4 regions of the Marinomonas sp. 15G6-16 genome follow, and region 2 is predicted to be linked to each of the others. Evidence: predicted binding sites of a transcription regulator. Region 2 holds the regulator's gene; each other region holds the start of a gene.

The links. Region 2 encodes sigma-54, which starts transcription at its own class of promoters, with help from an activator protein. Its sites were predicted from a motif close to TGGCACNNNNNTTGCTNT; they were not measured.
Region 1: AC0L46_RS14410 (nitrate reductase) is a predicted target of sigma-54. The motif match lies at 2,924-2,941, and genes of this name have one in related genera.
Region 3: flgB (flagellar basal body rod protein FlgB) is a predicted target of sigma-54. The motif match lies at 1,607-1,624, and genes of this name have one in related genera.
Region 4: glnL (nitrogen regulation protein NR(II)) is a predicted target of sigma-54. The motif match lies at 1,659-1,676, and genes of this name have one in related genera.

What each region holds. Positions count from the first base shown of each region.
Region 1 is NZ_CM147916.1:3,017,031-3,021,490, reverse strand. Features, by position in the region: gene AC0L46_RS14415 (glycosyl transferase family protein) at 1-105, opposite strand, end outside; gene AC0L46_RS14410 (nitrate reductase) at 102-2,777, opposite strand; gene nirD (nitrite reductase small subunit NirD) at 3,065-3,400, opposite strand; gene nirB (nitrite reductase large subunit NirB) at 3,405-4,460, opposite strand, start outside.
Region 2 is NZ_CM147916.1:3,134,859-3,139,318, reverse strand. Features, by position in the region: gene lptA (lipopolysaccharide transport periplasmic protein LptA) at 1-187, shown strand, start outside; gene lptB (LPS export ABC transporter ATP-binding protein) at 188-913, shown strand; gene AC0L46_RS14855 (RNA polymerase factor sigma-54) at 989-2,461, shown strand; gene ptsN (PTS IIA-like nitrogen regulatory protein PtsN) at 2,479-2,928, shown strand; gene AC0L46_RS14845 (HPr family phosphocarrier protein) at 2,938-3,207, shown strand; gene mgtE (magnesium transporter) at 3,216-4,460, shown strand, end outside.
Region 3 is NZ_CM147916.1:2,420,974-2,425,433, forward strand. Features, by position in the region: gene AC0L46_RS11595 (chemotaxis protein CheV) at 1-562, shown strand, start outside; gene AC0L46_RS11600 (CheR family methyltransferase) at 623-1,459, shown strand; gene flgB (flagellar basal body rod protein FlgB) at 1,664-2,056, shown strand; gene flgC (flagellar basal body rod protein FlgC) at 2,062-2,511, shown strand; gene AC0L46_RS11615 (flagellar hook assembly protein FlgD) at 2,522-3,229, shown strand; gene AC0L46_RS11620 (flagellar hook protein FlgE) at 3,243-4,460, shown strand, end outside.
Region 4 is NZ_CM147916.1:1,370,066-1,374,525, reverse strand. Features, by position in the region: gene ntrC (nitrogen regulation protein NR(I)) at 1-547, opposite strand, end outside; gene glnL (nitrogen regulation protein NR(II)) at 544-1,629, opposite strand; gene glnA (glutamate--ammonia ligase) at 1,837-3,243, opposite strand; gene thiI (tRNA uracil 4-sulfurtransferase ThiI) at 3,572-4,460, shown strand, end outside.

The sequences.
Region 1 (4,460 bases), 120 kb from region 2:
TAAAATAAGAGACATTGCATGATCTGCCTCTTCAGTAGTCAAGCTACGAGAGCCTTTTTTACCGCGCCCTAAAATTTTCACATACTGTGTAAACGCATTACTCATGCAGAAAGCTCCGTTATGGTAGGGATAAAGTGTTTGAGTTCAGGAATACAGGAGCCACAATTTGTTCCGCATTTTAATAATGAACCGAGCTCTTCGACTGAACAAACACCATCAGTAATTGCTTGTTCTATTTGCTTTTTACCGACTTGAAAACAAGTACATATTATAGCGCCTTTATCTTCAACATTCGCTGGCAATCCGACTAATATCGCCATACGATCCAACTCAGATAAAGGTTCTTGCTCTGCTAATTTTGATTCTAACCAATCACACGAAATGGATTCAGGTGTCGGATGCAAATACGCAACAAGAGAAAGCTTTTTATCCTGAATATACGCCAGCCTAATTTGCTCTGTAACAGGGTTAGTATATTCCAGCCACTCGCCTGTTGACGCACCATTCTGATTTAACAAAGCCTGAATCGAAGACACATTTTCGCCAATTGGCCACACCACTTCGTAATGATAGCCATGCTCAGATGGCACATAACACCAATAAGTGAAATCCAGTTCTTCAAGCGGCTCTGAAGATACAACCACACCATAAGAAACATCTTTTACAGCTTCAAGTTTAACTTGCGCATGTTTCGATTCCGGCTGCCCTGACAGAGGATCAACTACTTGAGGAATAAGGTTTGACACAACAGATGCATTGGAAAATTGTTGCGTCCAATGGATTGGCGCAAAAACATTCCCCGGAGCCACGCCTCGACTTACTTTTGCCTTCAACAAAGCTTCCCCATGCGAAGAAGTAAGGCGCACAAGCGTTTTGTCTTCAATACCAAGCGCTCTTGCATCTCTTGGATGAATTTCTACATAAGGCTGGTCAGTGTGTTTGGTTAATAAAGCCGCATCGCCTGTTCGTGTCATGGTGTGCCATTGATCACGAACACGTCCTGTATTAAGCGTGAATGGCCATTCCTGAGAAAACTGATTAACAGGCAACTGAGGCACAATAGGAACAAATTTAGCTCGATTATCTGGCGTAAAGAATCGACCATCTTCGAACATACGAGCCGTTCCTTCTGGTCGCCCTTTTGGAACAGGCCATTGCACAGGAACTAAAGCATCATATTCTTCTTTTGTCATTTGACTAAAGTGGCCAATATCAAAATCGCGTTTGCCATTATTTTCAAAAGCCGATAGCGCCGCGTGCTCAACAAAGATTTCATGAACATTTCGATAAGAAAACGCTGACTGATATCCCAAGCTTTTCGCCACTTCACAAATCGCCCACCAATCATGTTTGGCTTCACCTGGCGCCGGCAAAAGACCGCGTTGGCGTGAGATTCTTCTTTCTGAATTTGTCACTGTGCCATTTTTCTCACTCCAACCTGTTGCCGGAAATAAGACATCTGCCATCGCAGTGGTATCAGTATGCGCCTTGCAATCACTGACAATGACCAACTCACACTTTTCTAACGCTCTTCTCACTTGAGCCGTATCTGGCAAACTCACCATGGGATTAGTCGACATAATCCAAACCACTTTTACCTTACCTTCTTCCATGGCTTGAAATAAGTCGACGGCTTTTAAACCGTTTTCTGTTGCCATATTTGGTGCTTGCCAAAAACGCTGAACCAATGACTGAGCACCTGGCGTAGCGAAATCCATATGTGCAGCTAACTGATTCGCTAATCCGCCCACTTCTCGTCCGCCCATCGCATTCGGTTGACCTGTAATCGAAAACGGTCCAGCACCTTCCTTTCCAATACGCCCAGTTGCTAAATGGCAATTAATAATCGCATTACATTTATCGACACCCGATGAAGACTGGTTCACACCTTGAGAATAAAAAGTCACCGTTTTTGCCGTTCCTGTCCACCAGCTTGCCAATAAACTTAAATCTTTTTCACTTACTCCAGAGAATTCCGCCGCTGAAGCCAAAGTCGGTGTTGACTCATTCGCCTGATTTAGAGCCTCTTTAAAACCATTGGTATGACGAGAAATAAAACCTTGATCAAGCACATTCGCCTGAACAGAGTGCTGTAACAAATAAGAGAAGATCGCCGCATCGCTGCCAGGCTTAATCCCCAAGTGCAAATCTGCAATATCACAAGTGGCCGTCTCTCTTGGATCAATCACCACCACTTTCATGTTAGGGCGTTGCTTTTTAGCTTCTGCAATACGCTGGAATAAAATTGGATGCGTCCAAGCCGCATTAGAGCCCACCATGATTAACAAATCACATAACTCTAAGTCTTCATAATTACAGGGAACAGTATCAGAGCCAAAAGCACGCTTATAGCCCACAACCGCTGACGCCATACACAATCGAGAGTTGGTATCGACATTAGCCGTTCCAATGAAACCTTTGGCTAACTTATTCGCCACATAATAATCTTCTGTCAAAATCTGCCCAGAAAGGTAAAAGCCAAAAGCATCAGGGCCATGTTCCTTCACCACTTGAGCAATTTTTTCACTGACAGTCTCAACCGCTGTTTGCCAAGCAACAGACTCACCGTTCACCATAGGAGTCAACAATCTATCGTCAGATTGAATGGTTTGCGCAAGACTACTGCCTTTCACGCACAGACGACCAAAGTTAGCAGGATGATCACGATCTCCAGACACAGGCTCAACAGGGTCAGTCGCGGCATTTGGTACAGTAAAATTCACCCCGCACCCTACGCCACAATATGGACAAGTCGTTTTCTCAATTCGTGCTGTCATGATCATTCCTCAAACCCATTATCCAAAAACAAAAAAAGGCCCAACCGCTTTTCTGGAAAAGCAGTTGGGCCTCGTTGCCTTTTGTAATATCTGATTGCTTTATGTGTAAACCTTCGTCGACTTACGGTGCATCAGTTACTTTGTATAAAGCAATAACCAAGCCAATTTTGATAAAAGGCATTAAATCCATGTATTCGTTACCAATTCCCTATAAATGGACAAGTTACCTTTTACTGACACTATAAGACCTCAAAGCCTTCGCACCAAAACAATGCAACCTATGCGTATTAAGGCTCAGAAATGTACACCTCATCTCCTTCTAGTTTCGCTTTCCAGTAAGGAATTCGAACCGCGTCGTCTTCCAGACAGTCTCCAGAAGACAACACAAAGTGTTGTTTATACAAAGGACTAGCAACCGTCCAATTACCTTGGAGGTGAGCAACTAAACCGCGAGACAAAACGTTCGCCTTGCCGAATGGATCCCAATTACCGATAGCAAACACCTTATCATCAGACTCAGGAATATAAAAAAGTGCCACTTGCTGACCATCGACCATAGCCGCTACCCCAGCACCTCTAATAAGATCACCTTGTTTACAAACTAATTTCCATTGTGATGCCATCTTATTAACCCACCTTCGCAATCAATTCTAACTTTTCTTTTTCTGTCGCAGGGCGAATTTGATCACGCTCTTCAACGAAAACAACATTGTCATCAACACCATCATAGTTAACAAACTGACGGAATGTTTTCAGTGCTTCTGGATCTTCCAATGTTGTTTTCCACTCACACTGGAAGGTATCAACAACATAATTCATCGCCGCATCCAGCTCGTCACACATACCTAATTTATCTTCTATAACCACTTCTTTTAGATACTCTAGACCGCCTTCAAGACCATCCATCCAAACCGAAGTTCGCTGTAGTCGATCCGCGGTTTTTGTGTAGAACATGAGTACGCGATCAATGTATTTAATGAGTGTTTCGTCATCTAAGTCTGTAGCAAATAAGTCGCCGTGACGAGGTTTCATACCACCGTTACCACAGACATAAAGATTCCAACCGCCTTCTGTTGCAATAACACCAATGTCTTTACTTTGCGCTTCTGCACATTCACGAGTACAACCAGACACAGCAAATTTAATCTTATGAGGAGAGCGCAAACCTTTGTAACGGTTCTCTAAATCAACCGCCATGGTCATACTGTCATTCACACCATAACGACACCAAGTACTACCAACACAAGACTTAACAGTTCGTAATGACTTACCATAGGCTTGACCCGTCTCAAACCCCGCAGCGACTAACTTACCCCAGATTTCTGGCAATTGAGGTAAAGTCGCACCAAATAAATCAATACGCTGACCACCTGTAATCTTGGTGTACAACTTATATTCTTTAGCCACTTCACCAAGCACAATCAATTTTTCTGGTGTAATTTCACCGCCTGGAATACGAGGAACGATAGAATAAGTACCGTCTTTCTGCATGTTACCTAGGAAGCGGTCATTAGTGTCTTGCAGGATAATGTGTTCTTTTTTCAGAACATATTCGTTCCAAACACTGGCTAAGATAGAGCCAACTGCTGGCTTACATATTTCACAACCGTGGCCTTTGCCGTGTTTTTCTAATAACTCGTCAAAGCTTTTGATCTTGCCTATTTTGATGATGTTATATAAATC
Region 2 (4,460 bases):
ACACTATTCAACACAGGAATCCAAACTTGAGATCATGGGTGATGGTTACTTGAGCAGAATGGATAACTCTATCTCTGCAGATTACATTCTCTATATGGTCGAAGATGGCACCTTTAACGCAGAGAAAAAAGATTCCGGTCGAGTCTCCATGACGCTACAACCTCAAACAGATAAGGCTGCTCAATAAATGGCCCTTCTAGAAGCTAAAAACCTAGCAAAGAGCTACAAAAAACGACAAGTAGTAAAGGATGTTTCCATCTCAGTTGAGTCTGGCCAAGCGGTTGGTTTGCTTGGTCCTAACGGCGCAGGCAAAACCACATGCTTTTATATGATAGTTGGAATGGTTGCCAATGATGCAGGCGGCATATTTATCGATGGTAAAGACATCACCAGTAACGCCATGCACACTAGAGCACAAAAAGGCATCGGTTACTTACCACAAGAAGCCTCCATTTTTAGAAAAATGTCTGTTGAAGACAATATTTTAGCGATTTTAGAAACACGCAAAGAACTCACAAAAGCCCAGAAAAAATCCAGGCTTGAAGATTTATTAGAAGAATTTCATATTACCCATATCAGAAAGAACTTAGGCATGGCCTTATCTGGTGGCGAGAGACGCCGCGTAGAAATTGCACGAGCACTAGCAATGAATCCAAAGTTCGTTCTCTTAGACGAACCCTTCGCTGGTGTTGACCCTATTTCTGTTGGCGATATCAAACTTATTATTAAACACTTACAAGAAAGCGGCATTGGCGTTCTAATCACAGATCACAATGTCAGAGAAACCTTAGACATCTGCGATAAAGCTTATATTGTGGGTAACGGATATATCATTGCTTCTGGTGATGCCAGTACAGTTATTAACAATGAACAGGTAAAAAAAGTCTATTTAGGTGACGACTTCCGCCTGTAACCCCTTATCATTACTGCAGAAAGGGAGTAGTATGCATAACTCGTTCCAATTCACTCAAATAAAAAGAGTTGCTCCATGAAGCAGTCTTTACAGTTAAAACTCGGTCAACAGCTGACCATGACACCTCAGCTACAGCAAGCGATACGTTTGTTGCAGCTTTCTACGCTGGATCTTAAACAAGAAATTCATGAATTTCTTGAGTCAAACCCTCTTCTTGAACTTGACGATGACGAACAAGGACAAGTAGAAGCACCAGCCAGCATCGAATCCAAAAGCACACCAGAAACACCTGATGTCAATACAAGTGAAGAAGCTCGTGTTGAATCAGAATGGACAGAAAGCATTCCTGAAGAGCTCTCAATAGACAGCAACTGGGATGACACCTATCAAAGCTCTGCCGCGATCAGCGACAACAATAGCTATGAAGGTGACGGCGACTTCGAAAGCCGTAATGCGCCAGCAGAAAGCATACAAGACCACTTAATCTGGCAATTAAATTTAACTCACATGTCTGATAGAGACATTGAGATTGCATACGCAATTATTGAATGCGTACAGCCAGATGGTTACCTAAGTATTACACCAGACGATATCTGCGAGTCTCTTTCTATCGAACTAGAAGAACTTGATATAGAAGAAGTCATGGCCGTCCAACATAGACTGCAGCGTTTTGATCCTATAGGTGTTTGTTCTACCGATCTACGGGACTGCCTCTTAGTTCAGTTAGAAGCGTTTCAAAACCATCCTTTATACAAAAGCACGCACAACCTGATTGACAATTATTTGCCACTTCTCGGTAGTCGTGACTTTGCGCAATTAAGCAGAAAAACAAAGCTCAAAGACGAAGCTCTCAAAGAAGTTGTTAGCCTAATACAGCAACTTAATCCTCGTCCAGGCTCTGTTATTGATGCAGACGATACGGACTATGTCATTCCAGATGTTTCTGTCAAAAAGCGCAATGGCAGTTGGCAAGTAGAGCTAAATAACGACGCTTTGCCGCCAGTCAAAATAAACGAAACTTATTCTGCTATGGCTAGCACCGCATCAACACCCGAGGACGCGAGCTATATTAAGACGTCATTACAAGAAGCCAAGTGGTTCATGAAAAGTCTACAAAGCCGAAATGAAACCCTACTGAAAGTTGCCAGCTGTATTGTAAGCCGTCAAATTGACTTCTTTGAATTAGGTGAAGAAGCCATGAAACCCATGGTACTTCATGATGTGGCAGAAGAAGTCGGCATGCACGAATCGACAATATCTAGGGTGACAACTCAAAAATACATACACACACCAAAAGGTATTTTTGAACTTAAATATTTCTTCTCTAGCCATGTCAACACAGCATCTGGCGGTGAATGCTCTTCTACAGCGATACGAGCCATGATTAAAAAGCTAGTAACAGATGAGCCAGCGAAAAAACCTTTAAGCGATAATAAACTAGCGACTATTTTGGCAGACCAAGGCATACAAGTTGCCCGTCGTACTGTCGCAAAATACCGCGAGGCGATGAACATACCGCCATCCAATGAACGCAAGCGATTGATCTAAACGGACACTATTTTACCATGCCATTAAAATCATTATTGAAAGCAGAACTTGTCTTTGCAAAACAAGAGATTGTCAGCAAAAAACGCGTTCTTGAGAACTTAGCGGAAGTCGCATCTAACAAACTGCATTGCGATAACGAAGCGGTTTATGACGCTTTGTTAGGCCGAGAAAAACTTGGTAGTACTGGTATAGGAAATGGTATAGCCATCCCTCATTGCCGTTTGGAGTCTGCTAATCATACGGCAATCGTTGTGATGTCATTACAAAATCCGATTGACTTTGATGCTATTGACAAAAGAGCGGTAGATTTGATCTTCGCCCTCATCGTTCCACCTCACGAGTGCGACTCTCATTTATCGACATTGGCGCAAATTGCAGAATTAGCACAATCGCCACAATCTTTAGATAAACTAAGAACCGCTCAAACAAACGAAGAGCTATTCAATATATTTGATTCGTTAATATAGGAAACATGCATGCAAGAAGAGTCTATTACTATCATCAACAAACTTGGCTTGCATGCTAGAGCAGCAGGAAAGCTTGTCGAAACAACTTCTCGCTTCTCCTGTGATATTACCATCGAAAAAGAAGGTCGTAACGTCGACGGAAAAAGCATTATGGCAATGATGATGCTCGCTGCAGGAAAAGGCACCGAAATTCATATTAAAACCAATGGAGATGACGAAGAAGACGCTCTAAAAGCCATAGTAGAACTGATCAATAATCGTTTTGGTGAAGATGAGTAACACTTTATATGTCAGAGAAAGCAACTCTAACTAACCATCTGCAGACAGTCACCGAATCTCTTGAATCCGGTGCCACCATGCAAATCCGTTATTTACTTAACGGTGCGCTACCTGCGCAGGACGTTGCTCGATTACTCGAATCCTCCCCGCCTAAAGAGCGAAAGCTTTTATGGGAGCTAATTAACTCAGAAAACCAAGGCGAAGTACTACAATACCTAAGTGAAGATATCGGCGCTCAATTCATGAAAAACATGGATACCGAGCGACTGATAGAGCTCTCGGAAAATTTCGAAAGCGATGACTTAGCCGATTTATTACAACACCTACCTGAAACCGTTGTAAAAGAAGTTCTTGCGTCCATGACAACGCAAGACAGAATGCGTGTTGAAGCTCTCTTAAGCTACTCGGAAGATTCTGCCGGTGGCTTAATGAATACAGACACAATAACAATACGTCCAAACATAACGATTGATATTGTATTTCGCTACCTAAGAAGACACGACATTCTCCCTGATATGACAGACAACCTGCTGGTTGTTAGCCGATCTGACCGCTTATTAGGCACACTTCCTCTCACAAAATTATTAGTGTCAGACACCAGCGATATCGTTCGGGATATCATGGAAACAGAATACACCGTCATTGAAGCTGAAACACCTGCCAGCGAAGTAGCGCAATTATTTGAAAAAATGGACCTTGTTTCTGCCCCTGTTATTGATGGAAAAAGCAAAAAGCTTCTAGGGCGAATCACGATCGATGACGTGGTTGATGTCATTCGAGACGAAGCAGAACACTCAATGCTAAGCATGGCTGGTCTTGATGACGACGAAGATACATTCGCCCCTATTATGAAAACAACAAGGCGCCGCGCCGTATGGCTAGGAGTCAATTTGGTGACGGCGTTTATTGCCTCTTATGTCATTGGGTTATTTCAGGACACACTAGACCAAGTTGTTGCTCTCGCCATTCTCATGCCTATCGTCGCCAGTATGGGCGGTATCGCAGGCTCTCAAGTTCTCACATTGGTAATACGCGGCATCGCGCTCGACCAAATAGGCACCACCAACACTCGCTGGTTGTTAAACAGAGAGCTCATTGTTGGCCTTATTAATGGGCTTTTATGGGCAACAATTATTGCCGCTCTCACCGCACTTTGGTTTGACAATATGAAGATTGCCTATATCATTGCGGGCGCGATCATCATTAATCTTTTATTTGCCGCAACGACAGGCACACTTTTACCGATTTTATTG
Region 3 (4,460 bases), 710 kb from region 2:
ACCAAAAGGTTTGTCTAATGACAATTACCTGACAGCTGTGTGTCAGGTAGAAAAAGAGATGGTTGAAATCCTCGATGTTGAGCAAATTCTTTCTGAAGTAGCACCGACTCGTCAGGATATATCTGCTGGTATTGTGGATGATAACGTTCAAGAAAACGCCAAAAAACACCATATTCTTATTGTTGATGACTCATCTGTTGCTCGTAAGCAGATTAAGCGTTGTATGGAGCAAGTAGGTTTTGAGACGACTGTCTTGCATGATGGTCGTGAAGCGCTTGATCATCTTGAAGGCCTTGTAGCTGAAGGCAAAGATATTACCGAGGTATTTTCTATGGTGATTTCAGATATTGAAATGCCTGAAATGGATGGTTATACCTTAACGACAGCGATTCGAAACGATAGCCGCTTACAAGATTTATTCATCCTGCTTCATACATCATTAAGTGGTGTTTTCAACGAAGCGATGGTGAAGAAAGTTGGGGCAGATGGCTTTTTGGCAAAATTCCAGCCGGATGAGTTAGCTCGATTAGCAATAGAAACAGTACAGGTTCAAACGGAATAGTCGGTAGGCTCCTTTTCGATTGGCTTTATTTAATGGGCGTCTGCCACATATGGAGTTTTAATGCTCAGTAGTACAAATGCAATCACACCTAACGGATATATTAGGTTTAGGGAATATCTTCAAAAGGTATGTGGCATATCCCTTAGCGATAATAAGCAATATTTGGTGGCTAGCCGTTTAGGGCGAATTTTAGAGCGAGAAAACTTCACTAAAATTGAGCAATTGGTTGATGCGCTTGAAAGGTTTGGTAATGCCAAACTTAAAGAAGAAGTCATCAATGCAATGACAACCAATGAAACACTTTGGTTTCGTGATACTCATCCTTTTACTATTTTAAAAGAGAAGATATTGCCTGAAATGTCTTCTGCTCCTTTGCGAATTTGGTCTGCTGCCTCTTCTACTGGTCAAGAGCCTTACTCTATCAGTATGGTAATTGAAGACTTCAAGGCTTCTCGTCCAGGTGTTATGAAAGCTGGTGAGAAGATTATTGCGACAGATATCTGTACCAATATACTTCAGCACGCAAAACAGGGTGAGTATGACAGCTTAGCGATCGCTCGTGGCTTGGGTGCAGACTTTCAGAGACGTTATTTTGACAAGATCAATGAACAAACTTGGAAGATAAAGCCTCACTTGAGTTCTAGAGTGGAGTTTCGTTATTTGAATCTAATTGATTCATTCGCTGGTTTGGGTAAGTTCGACGTTATTTTTTGTCGTAATGTTCTGATTTATTTCACTGGTGATTTGAAGATGGATATTCTTAAAAGAATGCATGCCGCTTTAAAGCCTGGAGGATATTTGTTCTTGGGCGGATCTGAAGCGTTAAGCGGCCTTTCAGCCTACTTTGAGATTGTCCAGTGTCATCCTGGTATTGTTTACAAAGCTAAAGCCTTATAGCCTTTGTAAAAGCCTTATTAAAAAGCCCGCCTTAGTTTTTCTAGGGCGGACTTTTTTGTCTTTGTTTTCCTTGTTTATTGTTTGCCGCTTTTTGCCGTTCCTCTAGATAAAAATCATAACCCATTGAATTATATAGTTATTTTATTTTGGCATCATAATTGCTTTATCTTGTTTAGTTTATGATGTTTTTAGTTTGAGGGTTTAATGGCTATATCTTTTGCGAGTGCATTTGCAGGACACGATAAGACGCTAGAGTTTAGAAGCGCTAGAGCGGCAGTGCTTGCTAATAATATCGCCAATGCTGATACGCCTAACTTCAAATCGCGAGACATCAGCTTTGATTCTATGCTTAACGATGCTAGCAGCAAACTGAAATTAGCGGGTACAAATTCTAAGCATATTTCAGGAGAAGGTTTTTCGTCAGGTTCGGATGCGCTTTTGTATCGAAACGCTAATCAACCTTCTTTGGATGGAAATAATGTCGATATGCAAAGAGAGCAAGCAGAATATGCACAAAACTCCTTGCAGTTCGATACAAGCTTTATGTTTTTGGATAGAAAAATTAGTGGCATGAAAAAAGCGCTTACTGGGAACTAATAACGATGTCTTTAAGTAATATTTTTACAATTTCTGGATCGGCAATGAGTGCTCAAACAGTACGTTTGAACACAGTGGCCAGCAACATGGCAAACGTAGACAGTGTTGCTAGTTCAGCAGATCAGACCTACCGCGCTCGTAAACCTGTATTTTCGCAGATGATGAATGACAGTATGCGTGAATTTGGTTGGAGCAATGCCAGCATGGATGACAGCGGTGCTGGTGTGGGTGTAAAAGTAGATGGCATCGTTGAATCTGATGCGCCGTTGCAGCCTAGATATGAACCAGATCATCCAATGGCAAATGAAGAAGGGTATGTGTTCTATCCGAACGTGAATCCAATAGAAGAGATGGCAGATATGATGTCAGCTTCTCGATCTTTTCAAACGAATGTGGAAATTATGAACTCGGCAAAAAGTATGATGCAGAAAATGCTCACACTTGGACAGTCGTAGGAGCTAACAGATGGCAAATATATCTGACACTAAAGGCCTAGGTAATCTGATCTCCCAATATGGGACAGATTCGGCTAAAGCGAAAGCTGGTATTGAAAAGCCCGCGGCCTCGACAGAAGAAACAGGCGCCTTAGCGGATCAAAATGTGTTTTTGAAGCTCTATATTGAGCAGCTTAAAGGGCAGGATCCAACTTCGCCTCAAGATGCGAATGATATGGTGGCTCAGATGTCACAGTTTAGTTCTTTGGAGCGTTTAACTGGCATATCAGATCAGCTTGAAACTATGGCAACGTCTTTGACTTCTAACCAAGCACTTAGTGCTTCCACTTTAGTGGGGCGATCTATTTTGATGGAAGGAAGTACGGCAAAAATCTCTGAAGGCTCTGATGATGTTCAGCTGAAGACAACGATTCCAGAAGACTCTAAAACGGCCACACTGAAAATATACGATGAAAATAATGTTCTTGTTCGTACGTCTACGCTGAACTCAGGTGACTACAAATGGGACAAGTTAGATGATGAAGGAAATATTTTGCCGCCTGGTGAATATCGCTTCGCAGCATCATCAACAAATGATAAAGGCGAAATCTCAGCCATGACAACACGTCTACCGACACGTATCCAAGGCGTTACGATTAATGGCGAAGATGGAACCGTTTTGAATGTGGAAAACCACGGCAAAATCAAACTCACAAACGAATTAGAAATTTTAGGGTAATTGGGAGAGTATTATGGGATTCAATACTGCACTATCTGGCATTAAAGCTTCTGCCGATTATTTAAGTGTAACAGGTAATAACATTGCCAATGCCGACACAACGGGTTTCAAGAAATCTCGTATAGAGTTTGATGACCTTTACAATACAAGTGTTTTGGGTGCTGGTAGTGGTAACAGTATTGGTTCTGGTGTGAGCGTGAGTAATGTCTCTCAAGAGTTTTCATCGGGTAACTTGTCTTATACTGATAATAACCTCGATATTGCTGTGGATGGTGCTGGCTTTTTTGTATTAGATGCTGGTGTTGCTCAATCTTATACCCGAGCAGGTAACTTTAAATTAGATGAAAATGGTTTCTTGGTAACGAACGATGGCAGTCATGTGCAGGGTTACAACGCCGTTGACGGGATCATTGGTGGTAACTTGGAAGATATGACAATACCAAATGACCGTATTCCTCCAGAGCCAACGACAGAAATGTCTTTAAAGGTTAACTTGAACTCTAAAAATGAAGATGTCCCTCCATACATAAAAGCTGAGTTTGATCCGCTTGATCCTGATACTTATAACTTCACTCAGACTCAAGGTGTTGTTGATGCCAATGGCAGAACAAACATAGTGACTTATTACTATTCTAAGAGTGAGTTGCCAAACACTTACAAGGTTCACGCCACAGTGAATGGTGCAATGTTAGATGATACTGGCGCTGCGTTTATGGGTGAAACCTTTGCGACTTTTAATTCGGCTCAAGGTGGCACGGATTACAATGGTGATGGAAATAATGAATCACCATTTGAGCTTTTATATATCGGAGGCGCAGAGCCAACCTCTGCCGATATTGAAGCGGGAACCAAAACACCTTTGGCGGTAGCAGGTACATTGGGTGGCGTCGCGATTGCTTCTACATTAGCGCCTGAAGAAGTTCGAGATTCAAGTTCTGTAGGTCGTGAAGTATTTGATCCGCTTAAGCCTGAAACTTACAACTACAGTAATACACGAACTGTCTATGATGCTTTGGGTGAGTCTCACACCATAGGTTATTACTTTATCAAGCAAGGTGAAGATAATACTTATGAACTGCGTGTGACTATGGATGGCGAAGAGACTTTTGAAGATCCTATTACAGGTGCAGAGACTCGCTTTTTGGAAAGCAATACTTCTGTGTCTTTTGATGCGGCAGGTAACTTGCTTGGTGCTTATCGAGGTTTGCCTCCATTTGAAGTTGCTGAACCT
Region 4 (4,460 bases), 1.5 Mb from region 2:
CCAACTCTTTACCTGTGCCAGATTCACCATTGATTAAGACGGTGATATTGGAATTAGCAAGTCGCCCAATAGCACGGAAGACCTCTTGCATAGCCGGTGCTTCACCAATGATCTCTTTGTCTACTTGAGGAACGGCTTCTTCCTCTGGCATATCGTCCGTACTAGGGCGTGAATTTTTGTGGTGCAGCATGGCGCGTTTTACAAGGCTTACCGCTTCTTCCACATCAAATGGTTTTGGTAAATATTCAAATGCACCACCTTGATAAGATGCGACGGCACTTTCAAGGTCTGAGTGAGCTGTCATGATAATAACAGGCAAGTAAGGGTGGTCATTTTGCAGCTTATCAAGAAGCTCTAAACCGTCCATGCCAGGCATGCGAATGTCACTGATGATGGCGCTTGGCTGTTCTTTGTCTATCATGTTGACGAGGTTTTCAGCCGAGTCAAACAAACGACATTGGATGCCTTCTTGTTCTAGAGTCTTTTCCAATACCCAGCGAATAGAGCGATCATCGTCAACAATCCATACAGTTTCATCTTGTGTCATGTGTTTTTCTCCTGGCCTTGGACTGATGTCTCAATGGGAATTAATATATTGAATTCGGTGTGTTGTGGGTGGCTATTGCATTCGATGATGCCATGATGCTGATGAACAACCGATTGGGAGATAGATAAGCCCAGTCCGGTTCCGTCAGCTCTGCCACTAACCATGGGATAAAATAACGTTTTCATAATGGATTCAGGTATGCCTGGCCCATTGTCGATAATGCTGATTTTGCAAACTAGACGATGTCGTTTTGAGCCGATAGTAAATTGGCGCAAGGTACGAGTGACCATGCGAATTGTCTTTTGCTGGCTGTCTTGATCTTCCATCAATGCTTGCATGGCATTTCGAGTAATGTTCAACAGCGCTTGTATCAGCTGAGATTCGTCGCCGATTAAATCTGGAATACTTGGGTCATAATCTCGAATCAATTTGATTTTATTGTCCGTTTCAACGGAAATCAGTTGTCGAACACGCTCAAGCACTTTGTGAATATTTAATGGCTTGTTTTTAGGGATTTGTCTTGGGCCGAGCAAACGATCAACAAGGTCTCGTAGACGATCGGATTCTTCAATAATGACTTGGGTGTAGTCATTTAAAGCTTCGTCAGTAAATGCACGGCTAATTAATTGTGCAGCACCACGAATTCCACCTAATGGGTTTTTAATTTCATGGGCAAGTCCACGAACTAATTCTTTGCTGCTTTCGTGGTTCGCAATAATTTCGTCTTCTTGGGAAATTCGCTTCATTCTATCGCGAGGGTAGAGTTCTATAATGAGGCTTTCTGTTGCGTTTGATGACCCCATAATTGGCGTCACAGTGTAATCGCAGAAAAGCTTTTTTGAATTTACTCGCTCAATTTCTGCTTCACGTTTCGTAAAGGCATGACCTGTCTCAATAGCAGAATATAAGGCACTGATACTGTTCTCGTTTTCACGAAAAGCAGAGCTTAAGTCGTTACCATAAATTCGGCGACGGCTAACCGCGAGCAGCATTTCTGCAGCAGGATTTAAGTATTCTATCTCTAATTTATTATTCACTTGAATAATAGCGGTAGATAGATGATCGATTAATAAACTATACAAAACAAAGCCTCTTTATTGACCATTCACTATGTGCAAAAAGCGAACCAACATTGGGCACTTTGAAATGGCTTATATATATAAGGTATCTGTTTTAAACAAAAAATAATACGCACAATTGTGGTGCGTTATGTGGTGTGCATTTTTTAAGTGCAAAAAAAAGCCTCGATCTAAATCGAGGCTTTCGTGTTTACTGAGCAGTTTTAAAGATTAAACGCTGTAGTAAAGTTCGAACTCAAGAGGAGTTGTTGTCATTGCAACGCGTTGAGCTTCACCTGCTTTAAGGTCGATGTAAGCATCGATCATGTCGTCAGAGAATACACCGCCTTGAGTCAAGAACTCACGGTCTTCGCTTAGGCACTTAAGCGCTTCTTCTAGGCTGCCAGCAACTTGTGGGATAGCTGCTGCTTCTTCAGCTGGAAGATCGTACAAATCTTTGTCTGCTGCATCGCCAGGGTGAATCTTGTTTTTGATACCGTCAAGGCCAGCCATCAACATAGCTGCGAAAGCTAGGTATGGGTTAGCAGTTGGATCAGGGAAACGAGCTTCGATACGCTTGCCTTTAGGGCTTGCAACGTAAGGAATACGGATAGAAGCAGAACGGTTACGAGCTGAGTAAGCTAGCATAACTGGTGCTTCAAAACCTGGAACAAGACGCTTGTAAGAGTTAGTTGAAGCGTTTGTGAATGCGTTCAACGCTTTAGCGTGCTTGATGATACCACCGATGTAGTAAAGAGCTGTTTCAGATAGACCAGCGTATTGGTCACCAGCAAATTGGTTAACGCCATCTTTCCAGAAAGATTGGTGAACGTGCATACCAGAACCGTTATCGCCAACGATTGGTTTTGGCATGAATGTCGCTGTTTTGCCGTAAGCGTGAGCAACATTGTGTACACAGTACTTAAGGATTTGAACTTCGTCTGCTTTTTTAACTAGTGTGTTAAATTTAGCGCCGATTTCGTTTTGACCAGCAGTTGCTACTTCATGGTGATGAACTTCGATTTCCAAGCCCATAGATTCCATTGCGCCACACATTGCAGCACGAAGGTCATGGTGAGAGTCAACTGGTGGTACTGGGAAGTAACCGCCTTTAACAGTTGGACGGTGGCCCATGTTGCCGCCTTCAAATTTCTTGTTTGAAGCCCAAGCAGCTTCTTCTGCGTTGATTTCAACACAAGAACCTGACATGTCAGTTTTCCACTTAACATCGTCAAATACGAAGAATTCTGGCTCAGGACCGAAGAATGCAGTGTCACCAAGGCCTGTAGATTTAAGGAATTCTTCTGCACGTAAAGCAACAGAACGAGGATCGCGATCGTAACCTTGCATAGTAGAAGGTTCGATAATGTTACAACGAACAATAACAGTCGCTTCTTCAGTGAAAGGATCGATAATAGCTGTATCGTCCTGAGGCATCATGATCATGTCGGATTCGTTGATGCCTTTCCAGCCAGCGATGGATGAACCATCAAACATCTGACCAGTCTCAAAAAACTCTTCGTCTACCGTAATAGCTGGAATAGATACGTGTTGCTCTTTACCTTTAAAATCGGTAAAGCGAAGGTCAACCCACTTCGCGTCATGCTCAGCAATCAAGGCAAGGGTCTTGTTTGACATAGTTGTTCTCCAGTCGTAGTTAAAGCGAAATTACTTTCTATTTAAAAGTGCTTCAATATAAAGCGCCATTTGCAGAATAGAAAGCACAACTTGTGCCAGAAATTTGTGCGATCGAATAATTCTATCTATAACAATAATTTAGACCCAATAAATATTATTTCCGCTTGGTTAGTGAACATAAATAGCGCTCTAAATATAACTTTTGCACTTTTATGGTTCATTTTTTTGTGAATTTGTTTTGTTTTGGTGCAAATTTAGTGTTTTCGTATCGATTGTCTTTTCTTTATACTGTGCGCCTTTCTAACCTCCGGTATATATCGCAACTCCTATGAAATTTATTGTTAAATTCTTTGCAGAAATCACGATCAAAAGTCGCCCTGTAAGAAAGTCCTTCATCAAGCAACTCAGACATAACGTTAAGTTGGTTCTAAAAAAATACGATGCCGATGTTACCGTTGCCGGTAATTGGGATTTTATTGAAATATTTTCTGAGCGCGATGATTTACGTGAAGAATTTACAGAAGCTTTATCTAACATAGCCGGTATTGCTCACTTCCAGTTTGTACGTGAATTTCCACTTGTTGATTTAGATGGCATTGTTGATGAAGCGCTTGTGTCTTATGGCGACGTTCTTAAGGATGCCGTTTTCGCGGTACGCGTGAAGCGTGTTGGTAAACATCACGATTTCACCTCGGTTGAAGCTGAACGCCATATTGGTGGTTGTTTAAAAGCACGCTCTGGCGCGCTGGCCGTTCGTTTGAAAAATCCAGAAGTCTTGGTACCTATCGATATTCGTGACGACAGAGTTTGGATGATCGAACAGCGAGTGGAAGGTTTAGGTGGTTATCCTCTTGGTTCACAAGATCCGGTTTTGTCTCTTATGTCTGGCGGTTATGACTCTACCGTGAGCTCTTATCTAACGATGAGTCGTGGATTAAAAACGCATTTTTGCTTTTTTAATCTTGGTGGTGATGCCCACGAAATTGGTGTGAAGCAGGTTTCTCATTATATTTGGGAGAAATACGGTTCTTCATTGAACGTAAAATTCATTACGGTTCCATTTGAAGCGGTTGTGGGTGAGATTTTAACCAAAGTCGATAATGCCGAAATGGGCGTTATCTTAAAGCGTATGATGTTACGTGCGGCTTCTCAAGTAATGGAAGAGGTCGGCGCTAAAGCCTTGGTGACGGGAGAAAGCGTTGCTCAGGTATCAAGTC